3 regions of the Arthrobacter sp. 05N33_2 genome follow, and region 3 is predicted to be linked to each of the others. Evidence: riboswitches for the same ligand, from Rfam matches in the RefSeq annotation. Region 3 holds a riboswitch; each other region holds the start of a gene.
The links. A riboswitch is a leader RNA that binds a small molecule or an ion and turns the genes downstream of it on or off. The one in region 3 is predicted to bind cyclic di-AMP.
Positions count from the first base shown of each region.

Region 1 (4,619 bases), on a different contig from region 3:
TACACCTACCTGGATTCCAAGGACGTCCTCGAAGCCATGATCATCGCCGGGGTGGCGGGAATCCTGCTGGCCGGAATCGTCGGGTGGCTCAGTGCGCGCAGCGCGATTCGTCCCCTCAGTGATGCCCTGGCAAGGGAGCGGCGTTTTGTCCAGGACGCCAGCCACGAATTGCGCACGCCATTGACCATCCTGGACACCAGGATCCAGCTGGCCCAGCGCAACACTGTGCCCGGCTCCAGGCAAAGCCACGACCTGGCCCGGATCCGGGAGGACGCCGCGACGCTGACAGGGATTGTCAACGAACTGCTCCTCGCGGCAACCGCGGAGGCCCCGGACCGTTCCGCGCCCCCTGCCGACCTCGCCGAGGCTGCCGCCAGCGTCGCCGGCAGCCTCCAGCAGGTGGCAGAGCAGCGCCAGGTGCGTCTGGAATTCTCCGCCGATGCCCGGCCGCTGGCCCGGATCGAGAAGAATGCGCTGCGGCGTGCCGTGCTGGCCCTGGCGGACAACGCGCTGGCCCACACGCCTCCGGGCGGCCGCGTGTCCATCACGACCTCAATCGAGCAGAAGCGCGCCGTGATCACGGTGGCGGACTCCGGGACCGGAATCACCGGCGTCGATCAGGCCCGGATCTTTGACCGGTTCGTGCGGACGGCCGGCACCGGCACCTCACAGGGACAGCGGAGCTTTGGCATCGGCCTGGCCCTGGTCCGGGAGATTGCTGTCGCGGCCGGGGGCACCGTCGAGGTGGCCGCGACGGGCGACGAGGGAACCGTCATGAAGTTGACGCTTCCGCTCATGGGCAGCGGGAATCCCTGAGGTCCATCCGCCGGGGAAAGATATGCCATCGGGATCCCGGACTCCCGAATGCGGAGACAGGAAAGACCGGCGGTCGAGTTGCCCCCAAGGGAACTCGAGCGCCGGTCTTTCCGGACTGTCTGGCCCCGGGTCGGGGCCGTGCGGCTTAGGCGCGGACGAACGTCACGCCGCCGGTCGCGGTGAGCCAGGACAGCGGGTGGACCATGGTCTGGTTCTTGCCGTTCATGCCGCCACTGACCACCTGGCCGTTGCCGGCGTAGATGCCGACGTGGCCGGACTGGACCACCATGTCACCGGGCTGCGGCGTCGCCACAACGGTTCCAAGGCCAAGGAACGCGCGGGGACCGATGTCGCCAACGGGCTTACCCGCGGCGCCAAGGGCCTTTTCCACCATGGCGGTGCAGTCCTGGGTGATGCCCACCTGGCTGTAGGCGGCCGAGAGCATGATGGCGTTGCGTCCGCCCGCGGGCGCCGCGGCCGGCGCTGCTGCCGGAGCTGCTGCCGGAGCGGCCTGCACCTGGATGACCGGCTTGGCCGGAGCCTTGGGCGCTGCCGCCGGGGCTGCAGCGGGAGCCGGAGCCGGTGCGACGGGCTGTTCGATGACCGGCGCGGCAACAGAATCCACTGCGGGGCGCTCGAAGCTGATCTTGACGCTTGAATCGGCGCTGACGGGGGCACTGACCTGTCCGGTGACGTCGACGTTCGACGCCGGAGCAGAGTCACGCTGCACGGGGGCGGTGGCGGCGTTGGCGGCCATTCCGCTGGTCAGGACCAGGCCGGATGCGGCGGCGAGGACGGCGGCATGGCGCGCAAAAGTATTGACTGAAGTCATGAAAAATGTAGCCTCTCCCAATGCCTGCGAGGTGAGCTGTCGGATTCGGATGGGAGGCACCCGGCCGCACTCCCGGGCCCGTCGTTGCGGGCACTGTGCGGCTTCACCCCAAGACCTGCATATCAGCAGATCAAAAGTGGTTTCCCCGTCTCTGCCGGACGTTGATGCGAGTTACCCCCGGGCCGCGGCAGAGTTAGGCAATCGGCTGGGGAGCGCCCGTATCGGAGACAACAGGCACTCATCAACCGTAGCGCGAACCGCACCCGAAAGTCACATTCAGGTAACGGAGCCGTGATGCCGGGCCGCAATTTGCCCATAGGGCGGCGCCGTTTCCGAACATAGGATGATGCCATCAGCACCACCGGAAGCGGAGGCCCGAAAATGAACAGCCATTGTGTCGCCATCTGCCAGTTGAGCACTCAGCCCCAAGAGGATTTCGACGTCAACACCGAGCTGCTGATCCTCGACGGCGGGGACGTCCACGTGAGCACATGGGACGCGGAACCGCGCGACGGGGGTTTCGACGAGCACATCCTCAATGACCGGGTGGACGCGCTCGGGTACATGGTTGTCAACGACTGGGCTTTCCTGGACGGCAAGGCCTATGCGGTGGTGGAACGGCGGTCAGGCCCGGCGCCGGCCGGCCGCCGCGAACCGTGACCTTCCTGTCGCTGGCGCTGATCGCCGTCATCGCCTTGGCTGGACCCCTGCTGGCCCTGCCGGCGCGCTGGCACTTGCCTGTCATGCTGGGTGAGCTGCTGGCCGGCATCGCGATCGGGCGCTCAGGCCTGGCCCTGGTGGACCCCGCGGACCCGACGTTCACCCTGCTGGCCAATATCGGGTTTGCGCTGATGATGTTCGTGGCAGGCACCCACGTTCCCGTGCGGGATCCGCACATCCGTGGCGCCCTCGGCAAAGGCTCCCGCCGGGCGATGGTGGCCGCAGCGGCAGCGGTGGTGATCGGAACCGGCATCGGACTGCTGTTCGGGACTGGACATGCTCCCCTCTACGTCGTGCTGCTGGCCTCCTCGTCGGCCGCCCTGGTGCTTCCAATCGTCGATTCCCTGCGCCTCGGCGGGCCAGATGTCGTCGCTATGACAGCGCAGGTGGCAATAGCCGACACAGCCTGCATTGTGGCGTTGCCGCTCCTGGTGGATCCGCCCCACGCAGTCCAGGCGGCGTTGGGTGTCCTCGCGGTGACCGGGTGCGCGGTAGTGCTCTTTGTCGGCTTGCGCTGGCTGGAGCGCCAGGGAATCCGCCGGCGCGTGCACCGGCTCTCGGAAAGCCGCAAGTTTGCCCTGGAGCTACGGATCCAGCTGGCCGTGCTCTTCACCCTGGCCGGTGTCGCGACATGGAGCAATGTGTCTGTGATGATGGCAGGCTTTTCTTTCGGCCTGGTGATGGCTGCGGTCGGCGAACCGCGGCGGCTGGCCCGGCAACTGTTCGCGCTCAGCGACGGCTTCCTGGGTCCGCTCTTCTTCGTGTGGCTGGGTGCATCGCTGACGCTAAGGGACCTGGCCGGGCACCCGGACATGATGGCCCTCGGCCTGTTGCTGGGGGCCGGGGCCCTGCTGGCCCACGCCGACCTGGCTTTCCTGGGACTCCCACTGTCGCTGGGGGTGTTGTCGGCGGCCCAGCTTGGCGTACCGGTGGCTGCGGCGAGCATCGGCACGCAGCTTCAGGTCCTGCTCCCGGGCGAGGCCGCGGCCCTGCTGGTGGGAGCGCTGGTCACCATAGCCGCGGGCGCCGGCGCCGGGTCACGGGCGGCGAGGACTTTCGCGGTCCCGGCAAATGCCGGCGGCAAGTCCGGAAATTCCGGCAGCGCCGTTGGGCAGGGCGATCCGGGGGGTCCGAAGGCCTGACAGTCCGGATGTCTAAATGCCTGGGCCAAAGCCGAGCCGGCGGCGAAATTTCGGAGGGTCATTCTCCAATGGACGTGAATTGCAGCTCCGGCCTCCACTTTGCCATCTCTGCCAGGACCCGGGAGACGGCATCCCGGACAGCTGTGCCGTCGGCGTCGAACGTCCCGCCCGGCTCGCCGAGCACCGCGTTGGCGTGCCGGAGGAACCTGTCCCAGTCCCCCGCGCCCGCGCGCAGCGCCAGCAACGGCGAGAGAAGCGCGGCCCGGCGCAGCCAGGCATCGGGCTCGCGCACCCACCGGTCCAGCACGCTGTCGGCCCGCACCCTGGCCAGAACATCGAGTCCGTCCACCAGGGGCCCGACGACGTCGACGGCGAGCGGATCCACAAGGTCCCGCACCCGCGCCTGCCGGATGAAGCCCTCCAGCCGGGTGAGGTCGGAGTTGGTCAGGAGCTTCACGTTGGCCTGCAGCAGGACCACGGCGGCCAGCCGGCGCTCGAAAACCGGCGCGGCCCCCCGTCCGGAGCCTCCGAGGGCGGAGCCCCACAGTTCGGAACTCAGCGCAGTGACCTCATCGCGGGACAGCCCGGGATAGCGGCGGCCGGCATCCCGGACCGTGCCGCGCACGGCGCCCACGGACGTGCCGTAGAACCGGAGGCCGCTGCCCGCCGGCTCCGTTTCCAGCCGCGCCTGAAGCTGCTCAGCGCGGCGCCAGGAAGCTTCGCGCTGCAGCGAGAGGTCGATGAATTCGCCGGCATCACTCACCTGTCCATTCTTTCCCCTCGCGGCTCGCGGCGGAAACGCGGTGCCAAGCTGTCCTGGGCGGTGGGCCCGGACCATCTGCCTAGACTGAACTGGCAAGCCTCCGATCGAAAGCGGTTTACGCAACCATGCACACCAAGCTGACACTCGCCATCGCACTTTCCGCCATGACGCTGGGGGTGGCAGGGTGCGCTGCCCCTGCGCCATCTACCGCACCGTCGCCCGAGTCACCTGCGGCATCCGCGGCGCCGGCCCCTGATTTCGCATTAGACATCACGGGGGCGCCCGGCCGGATCGCCCAGGCCGGCCTCACGGTGCTGACGGCGGAGGGCAACGTGGACCACTATCA
Region 1 covers NZ_JBFTNJ010000013.1:41,162-45,780, reverse strand. The annotation lists gene AC1DHX_RS08935 (sensor histidine kinase) at 1-816, shown strand, start outside; gene AC1DHX_RS08930 (hypothetical protein) at 962-1,648, opposite strand; cyclic di-AMP (ydaO/yuaA leader) riboswitch at 1,656-1,858, opposite strand; gene AC1DHX_RS08925 (hypothetical protein) at 2,060-2,308, shown strand; gene AC1DHX_RS08920 (cation:proton antiporter) at 2,305-3,510, shown strand; gene AC1DHX_RS08915 (DNA alkylation repair protein) at 3,569-4,273, opposite strand; gene AC1DHX_RS08910 (hypothetical protein) at 4,399-4,619, shown strand, end outside.
Region 1: linked by a shared signal. The riboswitch ahead of AC1DHX_RS08930 (hypothetical protein) and the one ahead of AC1DHX_RS12010 (aggregation-promoting factor C-terminal-like domain-containing protein) in region 3 are both predicted to bind cyclic di-AMP.

Region 2 (4,619 bases), on a different contig from region 3:
AGCTGCTGAGCGCCCAATCTGTGGGAACCATCACCCGCGCGGCATCGGCCGGCACCCTGGGTGCGCCGCTCGACCAGCTGGTCACGGCCTCGCCCTTCGGCTACCGTGTCAGCCCCATTACCGGGGGCGCGGGGGAGTTCCACCGCGGCCAGGATTTCGCCGCCCAGTGCGGCACGGCGGTCCACGCGGCCGCCAGCGGCACCGTGACCTTCAACGGCTGGCATCCCTTCGGCGGGGGGAACCGCGTGGTCATCGATCACGGCAACGGCCTGGAGACCACGTACAACCACCTGTCCTCGGCCTCGGCCAAGGTCGGCCAGAAGGTTTCCCGCGGTGACGTCGTCGCCATGAGCGGAACCACCGGCGCCTCCACGGGCTGCCACCTCCACTTTGAAGTGATGGTCAACGGCGATGTCGTTGACCCGCTCGGCTGGCTCTAAAAAGACGATGGGCTGCTCTCAACTTCCTGTGACACGCCGTGATCTGAATGTGACATTGGATCCGGACTGCTGTAGGGTTTGAAGCACGCCAACTTTTCCGAAGTTGGCGCTCTTGAGTGGATTGCCTAGCTCTGCCACCGCTCAAGGTCCGTTCGCATTACATCGTCTGGCAGGGGCGGGGGAACCAATTTTGGCCTTCGAAAGAAGGCCTTGGGGTTAAGTCGCAAAGCTTCCCAGGAAGCAGCGCGGCCGGGTGACTCCCATCCGAATCCGACAGCTCACCTCGTAGGCATTGGGAGAGGCTACTTTCGTGTCTTCACGCCACAATTCTGCGCGCATGCGCACCGGCGAGGCTCTGTCGAGCCCGCTGGAATCCACATCACGTGCCGCCCTTGCCGGCGCCCGGATTGGATCACGTTCCGCAGGCTCAATCTCTAGCGAGCCCGGACAGCATGCAGTTTCCGCTTTTGGCGCGTCTTCGCAGTACACCCTTCGCTAAGTAACCCATTTCGGGGCGATCCGGCGTACCCCCAAGATGCCGGAGCGTCCTCAGTCCGCGCCCGAAAGCGCGCGGTCCAAGGATCACGAAAGAGAGAACTTAATGACTACTCGTGCAAACGTTGCACGGCACCGCGCCGAGGTCACCAAGACCAACTCGCTGGCTGTTATTGCTAAGGCTGTCGGCGACAACGCCGGCGGCGTGGGCCGTCAGGCTGCGGTCATCGCCGCAGCTTCCGGTCTGGTCCTGACCAGCGGAATCGCAGCCAACGCTGCTGAAACCAATGTTCAGCGCGAATCCACCTCCGCTTCGGCCCTGGAAGTCCAGTCCGCAGCTCCGGCCACCATCTCGGCCGCTTCCACCATCGCGATCTCCTACGAGAAGCCCGCCGTGACCACCACGCCGGCTCCCGTTGTCGAGGCTCCCAAGCCCGTTGTCAAGGTCCAGGACGCCACGGCCACCCGCGCCGGCGGCACCGAGGTTGGCGTCAGCGGCGGCGTCGCTGCCCAGGCCCCCGCTGGCATCGGAAGCGGCGCAGGCGCGACCATCGCCGCCGCTGCCTACGCACAGATCGGCGTGGCGCAGGACTGCACCGCCCTCGCCACCAACGCCCTGGCCGCGGCAGGCATCCACTACCACGGCTGGCCGGCAGGTTACCTGTCCCTGGGCCGCACCGTGAGCGCCGCCGAGGCACGCCCGGGCGACCTCGCTTACTACCAGAACGGCGGCGTGGGCATGGCTCACATCGCGGTCTACGTCGGCAACGGCATGGCAGTGCACGGCGGCTGGAACGGCGGCACCACCGCGCTGTACAGCGTCAACGTCGGCTCCGGCCCGGTCTTCATCCGCGTCGGCGCCTAAGCACGAACCCCAGCATTCCGAAAGACCCCCGCCTGCAGGCGGGGGTCTTTTGCGTTGCCGTGCAGTGAACTTTCCGCGCCCGGGACCGCACCGGTGAAAAAATATTCGGTGATCCGGCACTTGAGTGTTTACTCTTGTGTTGTCGATCCATAGCCCGACCATGCAGAGGGCAGCCGGCCCTCGTGCCGCTGGCGGGTGCGGCCGTGAAGAGGTATGCGGATGCGCACTCTCGTTCTGAATGCTGGATATGAACCGCTGGCGGTCATCACCTTCCGCCGGGCGCTCGTCCTTGTCCTGACCGGAAAGGCCAGCGTGGTGGCCGAAGGGGACGACCCCGTGGTCGGCCCCCAGGACATTTTGGGCCGCCCGTCCGTGATCCTGCTGAACCGCTACATCCGGCCCAGGTACAACACGATGACTGCGGTGAGCCGCCGCGGCGTGCTGCGCCGGGATGCCCACCGCTGCGCGTACTGCGGCAAGGCTGCCCACACCATCGACCACATCCAGCCCAAATCGCGGGGCGGGGCCGACTCCTGGGAGAATCTGGTGGCGGCGTGCCTGCGGTGCAACAACGCCAAGAGCGACCATACGCCGGCGGAGATGGGCTGGAAGATCGGTTTTGTTCCGGGCCCGCCAAAGGGTGCCATCTGGCAGATCAAGGAACTCGAGAAGCCGACGCCGGCCTGGGATCCGTTCCTGCTGCCTGAATCGGCTGCCTGATCTGCCCCCTTGCTGATTGATCAGCCGGTGAAGACGCTGCCGGCGCACGTGACGGCTTGTTCGGTCGCCGCTGGCGCCGCGCTAGGCTGAAACGATGGAGTTCGATGCCATCATTCTCGCCGGGGGGCGGTCCTCACGCCTCGGCGGCGTGCCCAAATCCGGGCTGGTCTACGACGGCGCCACCCTCCTGGAGCGGTCACTGCGGGCCGCCGGCGCGGCGGGGCGCACCGTCGTCGTGGGCCCCGACCCCGGGGGCCTGCCCGGCGGCGTCCTGACCTGCCGGGAAGAGCCGCCCTTCGCGGGTCCGGCCGCAGCCATCGCGGCGGGGCTGGCCGCCCTGGCCGCCGATCACGCGAGCCGGCACGCAGTAGCCGCGCCCTATACCCTCGTCCTGGCGTGTGACATGCCCCGGTCGGAAGGCGCGGTCCATGCCCTGGCCGAGGCGCTGGCCGCGTCCGGTGCAGGCACGCCGGAAAGGGACGCGGCCGACGGCGTCATGGCCGTCTCGGCCGACGGCCGGAAACAGCCGCTCGCGGGCTTTTATGGCACGGCCGTGCTACATCGTTCTGTCGCGGACGCCGCGTCCCGGGACCGGCTGGAAAACGCGTCGGTGTTCGCCCTTCTTGCTAGGCTGGACGTGCGGGAAGTTCGCGTTCCCCCGGGTTCCACGGATGACGTCGACACCTGGGATGACGCGTCCGCACTGGGGGTATCCGGCAGGATTCCCGACGGCGGTCCGGGCTCCGGCCCGGCTCTGCACAGCTGAACTCGACCATGGAGGCAAACGGTGAAAAGCCAGGACGAAACACTGGAAGACTGGTGCCGTGCCCTGCTCCAGGCCCTGGAGCTGGACGACGTTGAGATTGACGTGAATGAGGTCCTCGCCCTGGCCGGCGTGGCCGCCCATTCCGTGGTGCGCCCGGCGGCACCGCTGACCACATTCATTGCCGGCTTTGCGGCCGGCCTGGCCTCAGGCTCCGGGCAGGCCACGGACTCCGTGTCCATGGAGTCCGCGATGGCCGTGGCCCGCCGGCTCGCCAAGGACTACGCAGCCGCCGAAACTTCCGGGGCATGACGGCTGCGGCCCCGGACGGCAACGGCCCCACCACCGCCGCAGGTGGAGATGGCGTCAGAGATGGCGGTGAAGATGGCGTCAACGATACCGGCGGAAATGGCGTCGGAACTGGCGGTGGAGAGGCTCCCGTAGACGGCCCTGGTGGCCCTCACATCGCGGCGCACCAGGATGCAGCGGGCGAAGACACTGCGGACCAGGATGCAGCGGACGAGGAGGCAGGGGACCAGGGCGCCGCGGGCGAAGACACTGCGGACCAGGATGGAGCGGACGAGGACACTGCCGCGGAGCCGCACAGGCACCTGGCCCACACGTGGCAGGAGGCCCGGCAACTCGCGTTCGAGTGCGCTGTTCCCATCCCGGCCGCCCCTGTTCCGCTGCGGCAGGCGCTCGGCCGGACGCTCGCGGCGGACGTCGGTGCCCGGCAGGACATGCCCCATTACGCTTCCTCTGCCATGGACGGCTGGGCCGTCAACGGCAGCGGCCCCTGGATCCTGGCCGAACCCGGCCAGCGTCTGGCACCACATCAGGCCAGCCCGATTGCCACCGGCGGCCTCATCCCGCCCGGGGCCAAGGCAGTGTTGCGCAGCGAAAGCGGCATCATCGACGTCGACGAGGACGGCCTCCCCGTCCTGAAGCTGGGCGGCACCGCGAAGCCGGGAGACCCGCGCAACGGCGACCACATCAGGAAGGCCGGGGAGGAAGCCGCCGCCGGGGACGTACTGATCAAGCGCGGCACGGTCCTGAACCCGGCCCATCTGGCCCTCGCCGCGCTGGCCGGAAGTGACACCCTTCCCGTGCTCGGCAAGGCCGTGGTCCGCCTCGTTTTCACTGGCTCCGAGGTCGTGACGAGCGGGATACCGGCACCCGGGCAGGTCCGCGACACCTTCGGACCCCAACTGGCCGCCGTGGTGGGAATGCTCGGCGGGATCTGTACCGAAGAAGTGAAAGTCGGCGACACCTACGCCGAATGGCTCGCCGCCCTCGAGGACACCGATCCTGCCGGTGAAAACCTGCCTGCCGACGT
Region 2 covers NZ_JBFTNJ010000010.1:26,292-30,910, forward strand. The annotation lists gene AC1DHX_RS07675 (M23 family metallopeptidase) at 1-440, shown strand, start outside; cyclic di-AMP (ydaO/yuaA leader) riboswitch at 577-746, shown strand; gene AC1DHX_RS07680 (NlpC/P60 family protein) at 1,042-1,800, shown strand; gene AC1DHX_RS07685 (HNH endonuclease) at 2,020-2,520, shown strand; gene mobA (molybdenum cofactor guanylyltransferase) at 2,615-3,286, shown strand; gene AC1DHX_RS07695 (DUF6457 domain-containing protein) at 3,308-3,595, shown strand; gene AC1DHX_RS07700 (molybdopterin molybdotransferase MoeA) at 3,592-4,619, shown strand, end outside.
Region 2: linked by a shared signal. The riboswitch ahead of AC1DHX_RS07680 (NlpC/P60 family protein) and the one ahead of AC1DHX_RS12010 (aggregation-promoting factor C-terminal-like domain-containing protein) in region 3 are both predicted to bind cyclic di-AMP.

Region 3 (4,619 bases):
GCCCGCGAGGCGGCCGGCAGCGGTCCGCGGGCCAGGGCCGCGCGCAGGTCGGGAACTGGGATCCGGCCCGAGACCAGGTCCCGGCTCAACCGTGCCATGCCGCGCAAGTCCGCGAGGGCCGTCTGGACGATGTCCACGCTGGAATCCGGGTCGTCGGTCCAGTCCACCGGGACTTCGTGGACGCGCAGGCCGCACTTTTCTGCCAGAACCAGCAGCTCGGTGTCGAAGAACCAGGCGTTGTCCAGCGTGTGGGGAAGCAGTTGCCGGGCCACGTCCGCCCGGATCGCCTTGAAGCCGCACTGCGCGTCACTGAAGTGGGCGCCCATGAGGGCCTGGAGCAGGAAGTTGTAGCTGCGCGAGATGAATTCCCGTTTGGGTCCGCGGACCACGCGGGAGTTGCGGGTCAGCCGTGTCCCGATCGCCAGGTCGGAGTGCCCGGAAATGAGCGGGGCAAGGAGCGGGCCGAGGGCCGCCAGATCAGTGGAAAGATCCACATCCATGTACGCCAGGACCGGCGACGGCGAGGCCAGCCACACCTTGCGGAGTGCGTTTCCGCGGCCCTTTTCTGCCATATGGACCACCGTCACTTCGCGCAGCTCGCGGGCTACCCGTTCCGCGGCCTTGAGCGTTCCGTCGGTGCTGGCGTTGTCCGCCACGGTGATCCGGAAGGAATGCGGGAAGGCGCCGAGCAGGTACGCGTGGAGCCGGCGCAGGCAGGCCTCGAGGTCCCGTTCCTCGTTAAAGACCGGGATGGTGACGTCCAGCAGGGGCGTGCTGGCGCGCGTATCAATGGCCGTGCGCCGGCCGCCGGGGCCGGTCAGGGCCCCGGCGATCGGGCCCGGGACGGGTGCGTCGGCCAGCGCAAGCCCCGAGGGTGCCCCTGGGGCCGCCGGGCCGGCCGGCGTCGCCGTGGAGCGGGGCAGGGTTCCTGTGGCCTGGTCTGTGAATGTCATGGCTCAACTTTCCCGGCGGCCCATATGAGGGCTTTAGGGTCAAGCTGTGCGGGGGCTGTGGAAGTCCGGGCCGCCGGGGCCGGTTCCGCAGTGCAGACGCAAGGAGGCCCCGGATCCATGCGGATCCGGGGCCTCCAGGGCGGGGGCGGCTAGTGCCGGTTTAGTACCAGTTGTGTGCGTAGTGGAAGTTCAGGGCACCGCAGGGGGAACCGTAGCGCGACTTGACGTAGTTCAGGCCCCAGTTGATCTGGGTCCGGTAGTTGGTCATGTAATCGGCGCCGGCGCTCGCCATCTTCGAGGCGGGCAGGGACTGGACCACGCCGTAGGCGCCGCTGCTGGCGTTCGTGGCGGTGGTCTTCCAGTCGGATTCCTTGGTCCACAGCTTGTGCAGGCACTGCATCTGGCCGGGTGCCCAGCCATAGCTTCCCAGCTGGGACGCGGCGTAGGCCTGCGCGCCGGCGGGGTCGTCGACTGCGACCGGCGCGGCTGCCGGTGCCGGTGCCGGAGCGGCTGCCGGTGCCGGAGCGGGGGCTGCCGCGGGAGCCGGAGCAGGTGCGGGGGCTGCCGCGGGGGCCGGAGCAGGTGCTGCCGCAGCTGCCGGTGCGGCAGCAGCGGGCGCGTGGATCAGCGCTTCGGTTGCCTCAACCTCCGAGATCTGGGGAGCCACGTTCTTTTCCGTGGCAGCGGTCGGCCCAGCCACCTGGACCCGCTCGAAGTTGAGCTTGGCCAGCGGGTCAGCCATCGTGGCCGTCTGGCTCGCAACGTTCGCCGTGTGGGCGCCCGGCTCTGCCGCCTGGCTCGCGGCGCCGCCACCCAGCAGCAGCGCGCACGCGGCGGTGACGACGGCGGCACGGCGGCCGGTTACACCGAGCCCGGCGGCGAACCGCGACAGGGCGGATGCCTGCTTGACCGGTTCGGCGCGGTGGCGCGACTTGGCTGCGCCAGCTGAGCGGGAATGCGAACCGCCGACAGGGCGTGTTTGTACCTGGAATTCAGTCATGGTGGCCTCTCAACGCCGGCGGAGTTAGCTGTCGGGTTCGGATGAGGTCATCCGGCCGCACGGAACATCACGTGTCGGCTTCACCCCGAGGGCGCATGAAAGCAGATTGCCCGGGAACTCTGGGTCCCCCGCCTCTGCCTGGTCCAGCGGAATCCGGGAAGCGGCAGAGTTTGGCGTCCGTCCGGATATGCGGCACCGATGGCGGCGCACGCTAACGACGCTACAGGACCCGGTCGCTTAAGTCACATTTTGGTAACAGGAGTCACAGTGCCGGGGTGTCGGGTTGCGCCGGGCTCGCCGGTCGACCGTCCGGGCCGTTTGCGCCGGCGGCGGCCGTTCCGGTTACGCCGGCGGCGGCGAGGCGGGCAGCCGCACGGCGAACTCCGTGCGGCCCGGCCGGGACGTGACCTCGACTGTTCCTCCGTGGGCCTCCACGATCGACTGGACAATGGACAGGCCCAACCCGCTGGTGCCCTCGGACGTCGGCGCGGCGGTCGCCGTGCCGTGACCTCCGCGGCTGCCGGAAACAGCGCCGGAGGACGAGCGTGCGGGAGCCCCGGACCCGACCCTCGCCGTCGCGACGGCAGAATCGGCGGGGACAGCTGCGGGGTTCGACGCCGGATTGGTGCGCGAGGCGTCGGCCCGGGTGAAGCGGGCGAAGACCCGGCCGATAAATTCCGGGGCGATGCCGCTGCCATTGTCTGTCACGGTGACCACGGCACTGCCGTCAGCCGAGCGCATAACGCCCGTGACCACCTTGGTCCCGGGTTCCGTGTGCTTGCGCGCATTGGACAGCAGGTTGGCGAGGACCTGGTGAAGCTGGGTCGCATCACCGCGCACCACCACGGGCTCGTCCGGAAGTTCCAGCTGCCAGATGCGGTCCGGGGCCATGACTTTCTCATCGCTGACCGTCTCGATGGCCAGCTGGGTGAGGTCGACGTCGGAGATTTTGAGCGGCTGTCCCTCGTCCAGGCGCGCCAGCAGCAGCAGGTCCTCCACGAGCGTGGTCATCCGCTCGGACTGGCTTTGCACACGGGCGAGGGACCTCTCGCCGTCGGGGGTGAAATGCTCGGTCATCCGCATCAGCTCCGTGTAGCCGCGAATGGCCGTCAGCGGGGTGCGGAGTTCGTGCGAGGCGTCGGCGACGAACTGCCGGACCTTCATCTCGCTCTCCTGCCGCGCCTCGAGAGCGTTGGAGACGTTGTCCAGCATCTTGTTCAGCGCGTAGCCCACGCTGCCCACTTCCGTTCCGGGATGGGCCGCCGACGTCGGGACGCGGACCCCGAGCGCCACCTCGCCGGCGTCCAGCGGGAGACGGGAGACCTTGGTGGCAACCTCGGAGAGCTGTTCCAGCGGCTTCATGGTCCGCCGGATCAGGGCCGTGCCGGCGAGCCCGATCAGCACGAGCCCGCCTGCGGACACCACCACCATGGTCCAGACCAGGGAGGCCAGGGTGCTTTGTTTTTCTGCCAGCGGGAGTCCGGTCACAATCACGTCGCCGTACGGTGTTCGCGCCGCCGTGAGCCGGTAGGCGCCGGCCGAAAGGCTGCGGTCCACGGACACGCCGCTCGGGGTGAGGGCCAGGAGAACCTTGTTGTCGGCGGGGGAGAGGTTCTTGACCGCGCCGTCCCCGGCCAGGAATCCTGCCCTGCTGACTTCGCCGTCCACTATCCGTGCGTTAAGCGTTCCGACGCCCTGTCCCCGGGCTTCGAGGGGGTCGGGGCGTCTGCCCGAATCGTCCGAGGAGGGCCGGCCGAATTCGCTCGAACGGTGGGAGGCCTGGTCCAGCTGGGTGTCGAGTTGCCGGGTGAGGAAGAGGTCCATGGAGGCGTAGCTGAACAAGCCCACAGCGCCGCAGATGGCCACGAGCAGCGCCATGGCGACCAAGACCAGCCGGGTGCGCAAATGCCACGTCGACGGGTTGCGCCAGTCGCGTCCGGGGACGCGGGTCATGCCGGAAAGTGAGGGCACGGATCAGTCCGCCGGTTTCAGGACGTACCCGGCTCCGCGCACCGTGTGGATCATCGGAGCGTGGTTGGCGTCGACCTTCTTGCGGAGGTAGGAAATGTACAGTTCCACGATGTTCGCCTGGCCGCCGAAATCGTAGTCCCAGACACGGTCCAGGATCTGGGCCTTGCTGATGACCCGCTTCGGGTTTTCCATGAGGTAGCGCAGCAGCTCGAACTGCGTGGCGGTCAGGTGCATTTCCTCACCGGCCCGGGTGACTTCGCGGGTGTCGACGTTGAGCACGAGGTCTCCCACCACGAGTTCGGCGGTGTCCATGGCGGCCACTCCGGAGCGCTGGACCAGCCGGTGCAGGCGCAGCAGCACCTCTTCCATGCTGAACGGCTTGGTGACATAGTCATCGCCGCCGGCCGCCAGTCCGGTGATGCGGTCCTGGACGGCATCCTTGGCGGTGAGGAACAGCGCCGGCACCTCCGGCGCGAACGCGCGGATCCTGTTCAGCAGTTCGACGCCGTCGAACCCGGGCAACATCACGTCCAGCACCAGCACGTCGGGGCGGAACTCCTTGGCTAGCCGGACGGCTCCGGGCCCGTCCTCGGCCACGGCCACGGACCAGCCGGCCATCCGCAGCCCCATGCTCATGAGCTCGGAGAGGCTGGGCTCGTCATCCACCACGAGGGCGCGGATGGGGGAGCCGTCCG
Region 3 covers NZ_JBFTNJ010000025.1:4,342-8,960, reverse strand. The annotation lists gene AC1DHX_RS12015 (bifunctional glycosyltransferase family 2/GtrA family protein) at 1-953, opposite strand, end outside; gene AC1DHX_RS12010 (aggregation-promoting factor C-terminal-like domain-containing protein) at 1,114-1,953, opposite strand; cyclic di-AMP (ydaO/yuaA leader) riboswitch at 1,953-2,112, opposite strand; gene AC1DHX_RS12005 (sensor histidine kinase) at 2,296-3,906, opposite strand; gene AC1DHX_RS12000 (response regulator transcription factor) at 3,928-4,619, opposite strand, start outside.